One region of the Mesorhizobium sp. M0060 genome, then DNA from elsewhere that is predicted to be linked to it. Evidence: riboswitches for the same ligand, from Rfam matches in the RefSeq annotation. Region 1 holds a riboswitch; the other holds the start of a gene.
The links. Region 1 has a riboswitch for S-adenosylmethionine ahead of metX (homoserine O-acetyltransferase MetX). Riboswitches for the same ligand answer to the same signal wherever they lie in the genome.
Positions count from the first base shown of each region.

Region 2: another riboswitch for S-adenosylmethionine. It lies ahead of NKJ94_RS17695 (O-succinylhomoserine sulfhydrylase); the one in region 1 lies ahead of metX (homoserine O-acetyltransferase MetX).

Region 1 is NZ_JAMYUP010000033.1:7,612-10,003, forward strand. It holds gene metW (methionine biosynthesis protein MetW) at 1-119, opposite strand, end outside; gene metX (homoserine O-acetyltransferase MetX) at 178-1,347, opposite strand; SAM riboswitch at 1,441-1,518, opposite strand; gene hisC (histidinol-phosphate transaminase) at 1,657-2,392, shown strand, end outside.
Region 2 is NZ_JAMYUP010000016.1:113,184-115,575, reverse strand. It holds gene NKJ94_RS17700 (2'-deoxycytidine 5'-triphosphate deaminase) at 1-836, opposite strand, end outside; SAM riboswitch at 982-1,059, shown strand; gene NKJ94_RS17695 (O-succinylhomoserine sulfhydrylase) at 1,115-2,302, shown strand; gene NKJ94_RS17690 (glycosyltransferase) at 2,338-2,392, opposite strand, start outside.

The sequences.
Region 1 (2,392 bases):
TCCTGCAGCAATTCGAGCAGCAGGCCGTCGCCGGAACCGACGTCCAGCACCCGCGACTGCGGCGGGATGAGCGCGGCGACGACTTCGAGGTCGACGCGCTGGGCGCGGTTGACGCTCATGGCTTCGCCTTCTGCTTGGCGCATGATCCTGATCCGAAAAGTCTGCAACTTTTCGGGGTCATGCGCCGAGCCCTCTCGCCCGCGCGGCCGAGGCGATGAAGCCTTTGATGGCGGCGAACAGTTCCGGCTCGTCGAGCAGGAAGGCATCGTGGCCGCGGTCGGTCTCGATCTCGACGAACGATACCGAAGCGCCGGCCGCGTTCAGCGCGTGGACGACCGAGCGGCTCTCCTCGGTCGGGAACAGCCAGTCGCTGGTGAAGGAGACCAGGCAGAAGCGCGTCTTGGTGCCGGCGAAGGCATCGGCCAGCCGGCCGCCATGGTCGGCGGCGAGATCGAAATAGTCCATCGCCCGGGTCATGTAGAGATAGGAATTGGCATCGAAGCGATCGACGAAGGTCATGCCCTGATGGCGCAGATAGCTCTCGATCTGGAAGTCGGCATCGAAACCGAAGGTCAAAGCTTCGCGGTCCTGCAGGTTACGGCCGAACTTGCGGTGCAGCGCTGCTTCCGACAGATAGGTGATGTGGGCGGCCATGCGCGCCACCGCCAGCCCCTTTTCCGGCCGCTTGCCATGCTCGAAATATTTGCCGCCATGCCAGTCCGGATCGGCCATCACCGCCTGCCTGCCGACCTCGTGGAAAGCGATGTTCTGCGAGGAATGGCGGGCGCCGGTGGCGATCGGCAGCGCCGAGAAGACGCGCTCGGGATAGCTGGAGGCCCATTGCAGCACCTGCATGCCGCCCATCGAGCCGCCTAGCACGCTGAACAGCTTTTCGATGCCGAAATGCTCGACCAGCATCAGCTGCGCGCGCACCATGTCACGGATGGTGATGATCGGCAGGTCGAGCCCGTAAGGCTTGCCGGTGGCGGGATCGGTCGAGGCGGGGCCGGTGGAACCGAGGCAGCCGCCGATGACGTTGGACGAGATGACGAAGAAGCGGTCGGTGTCGATGATCTTGCCGGGGCCGATCAGCACCTCCCACCAGCCCGGCTTGCCGGTCACCGGATTGGTGTTGGCGACATGCTGGTCGCCGGTCAGCGCATGGCAGACGAGGATGGCATTGGAGCGCGCATCGTTGAGCGTGCCATAGGTCTGGTAGGCGATCTGGAACGGCGACAGCAGCGTGCCGGCGTCGAGCTTGAGCGGCTTGTCGGCGCCGAAACGCAACACCGGGCTCGACGGCTGGTCGGCCTCGTTGTTGGTTTTTCGAGCGCGCAGAGCGACCATCACATCTCCTTGCCCCGCCTTCAGTTGTCCGCCGGTCTGGGGCAACAACCAGTCAGGGCAACAAAAAACCGGCCATGCCTTCGCAAAGCCGGTTACAAGATGCAAACGGCCCTTTAGCAAGTTGTTTAACGTGGCTGCAAGCCGACCGGCCAAATCACCACGGAACTGTCGCTGCTCTTCTATGACTCGCGCGTGGCTTCGTCAACGGCAAGTTCTTCATCCTGAATTGCCGCCCCTCGACATTCCGGGCCATGGCTTGTATTTCCGCTGCGGCCTTCGGATGGAGGCACCCTCGACGGATTTCATAATATGAGCCAGACACCGGACCAGACACGTCCAACGCCCCGCGCCGGCATCATGGACATCGAAGCCTATGTGCCCGGCAAGAGCACGGCGCCCGCCGGTGTCGCCAAGGTCCACAAACTGTCGTCGAACGAGAACCCGCTCGGTCCTTCGCCGAAAGCAATAGAGGCCGCGCGCGCGGTTGCCGACAAGCTCGCGGTCTATCCCGACGGCAGCGCCAGGCGCCTGAGGGAAGCGATCGCTGAGGTGCATGGGCTCAATCCGGCGAACATCATCTGCTCCAACGGTTCCGACGAGATCCTGGGCCTGCTTGCGCAGACCTACCTCGCTCCCGGCGACGAGGCGATCATCACCGAACACGGCTTCATGGTCTACAAGATCTACATACAGTCGGCCGGTGCTGTCCCGGTGACGGTCAAGGAGACCGATGAACGCGCCGATATCGATGCAATACTGGCCGCGGTGACGCCGCGTACCAGGATCATCTTCCTTGCCAATCCCAACAATCCAACCGGCACTTACGTGCCGTTCCAGGAAGTGCGCCGCCTGCATGCCGGCCTGCCGCGAAACGTGCTTCTGGTGCTGGATGCCGCCTATGCCGAATATGTCCGGCGCAACGACTATGAAGCCGGTGTCGAACTGGTGGGCGGCACCGATAATGTCGTCATGACGCGGACCTTCTCGAAATTGGGCCTTGGCGGGGCGCGGATCGGCTGGATGTATGCGCCAATGCACATCGTCG
Region 2 (2,392 bases), on a different contig from region 1:
ACCAGCGGATCGAAGGGCGTCATTTCGGCGGCGTAGAGCGGCGGCACATGCACCGCCTCGCGGGACACCAGGATGTAGAATTCATCCGGGTCGAGCACCAGCTCGCCGGCGCCGCTCTTGTAGAGCGGCTCCCAGAAATCAACGACATCCTGTGCGGCGCGCTTGTCGACATCGACGAGGCCAGTGTGGTGCTTGCCGCGATAGCCGACCAGCCCATCCTTGTCGCCGTCGAGGTCGATCGACAGCGCGATGCCGCCGCCTGAGATGTTGGGTGGCTCGGTGGCGACCAGCATTTCGGCGCGATGCAAGTCGTGCAACTCGCTTTCAGACAAAAGCGCATTGCCGGTGCGGAACCGTATCTGCGACAGCCGCGAGCCGGTGCGCACGACGATCGGGAAGGTGCGCGGGCTGACCTCCAGATAGAGCGGACCTTCGTAGCCGGCGGTGATCTTGTCGAACTCGTGGCCACGGTCGGTCATTACCCGGGTGAAGATGTCGAGCCGTCCGGTCGAGCTCTTCGGGTTAGCCGAAGCCGAAATATGCGGGGGCAGCGCCAGGCTTTCGAGCAGCGGCACGATGTAGACGCAGCCGGTTTCCAGCACGGCACCTTCGGCGAGGTTGATCTCGTGCAACTTCAGCCGGTCGAGCTTGTCGACAACCCTGTGGTCCGGGCCGGGCAAGAAGGAAGCACGCACCCGCCAGGCCTTGTCGCCGAGCCTCAGGTCAAGGCTGGCCGGCTGGATCTGATCGGCATCGAGCGCGCGCGGCGACTTCAGCGCGCCCGACTGGAACAGCGCGGAAATATTCTGATCGGGAAGAATGCCTGTCTGCCGCAAGGGTCTGGCTCCGCTCGAACGCCGGGCGAGGTCTTGTTCTGTCGCAGGTCCTTGCCACAAACCGTGGGATGCCTTCGGCACCTGCTTGGTACAACCCTCTTAATCATACCGGCAATTGACGCAAGCGCGGTGCGGGTCTAAAGGGTCGTTATCCCGTGGTGATTTGGCCGGTCGGCTTGCAGCCACGTTAAACAAGTCGCTAAAGGACCGTCTGGCCGCAAGGCCGTATGGACCGGTTGCGACTTTCGCGACCGGTTTTTTGTTGTTTGGATAGGGTAATGATCAAGAAGCGCGACTGGAAGCCTCAGACCGCACTCGTGCATGCCGGGACGCTGCGTTCCGGCTTCGGCGAGACCTCCGAGGCGATGTATCTCACCCAAGGCTATGTCTACGAGACGGCGCAAGCGGCGGAAGCCCGCTTCAAGGGCGAGGAGCCGGGCTTCATCTATTCGCGCTATGCCAATCCGACGGTCGACATGTTCGAAAAGCGCATGTGCGCGCTGGAAGGCGCCGAGGACGCGCGCGCCACGGCGTCCGGCATGGCGGCGGTGACGGCAGCACTGCTGTGCAGCGCCAAAGCGGGCGACCATATCGTGGCGGCGCGCGCACTGTTCGGCTCCTGCCGCTGGGTGGTCGAGACGCTGGCGCCGAAATACGGCATCGAGGCAACGCTGGTCGACGGCACCGACATCGCCAATTGGGAAAAAGCGGTCAAGCCCAACACCAAACTGTTCTTCCTGGAAAGCCCGACCAATCCGACGCTGGAGGTGGTCGACATCGCCGCCGTCGCGGCGCTTGCCAACTCGATCGGCGCCAGGCTGATCGTCGACAATGTCTTCGCCACGCCCTTGCAGCAAAAACCCTTGCAGCTCGGCGCCCACATCGTCGTCTATTCGGCCACGAAGCATATTGACGGCCAAGGGCGCTGCCTTGGCGGCGTTATCTTGTCGGACAAGAAATGGATCGACGAGAATCTGCATGACTATTTCCGCCACACCGGGCCCAGCCTCTCGCCCTTCAATGCCTGGACCCTGCTGAAAGGCCTGGAGACGCTGCCGCTGCGTGTGCGACAGCAGACGGAAAGTGCCGGCCGGATCGCGGACTTTCTCGCCGAGCGCCCGGAAATCGCCCGCGTCATCTATCCCGGCCGCGCCGACCACCCGCAAGCGGCCGTGGTCAAGAAGCAGATGTCGGGCGGCTCGACGCTGATCTGCCTCGATGTGAAGGGCGGCAAGCCGGCGGCCTTTGCCTTCCAGAACGCGCTCGACATCGTGCTGATTTCCAACAATCTCGGCGACGCCAAGAGCCTGATCACCCATCCCGCGACGACCACGCACAAGAACTTGACCGATGAGGCCCGCGCCGAGCTCGGCATCGGACCGGGCACGCTCAGGCTTTCCGTCGGCCTGGAAGATACCGACGATCTGCTCGAAGATATCGAACAAGCGCTGAGAGCTGCCGGATAAGGGGCTGACCGAACAGAGGTGAGCGGGACGTGCCCTCAGGCGCCGGACGGGGTCTCTTCCAGTTCCGCGACGGCCTTGGTTTGGATGGTC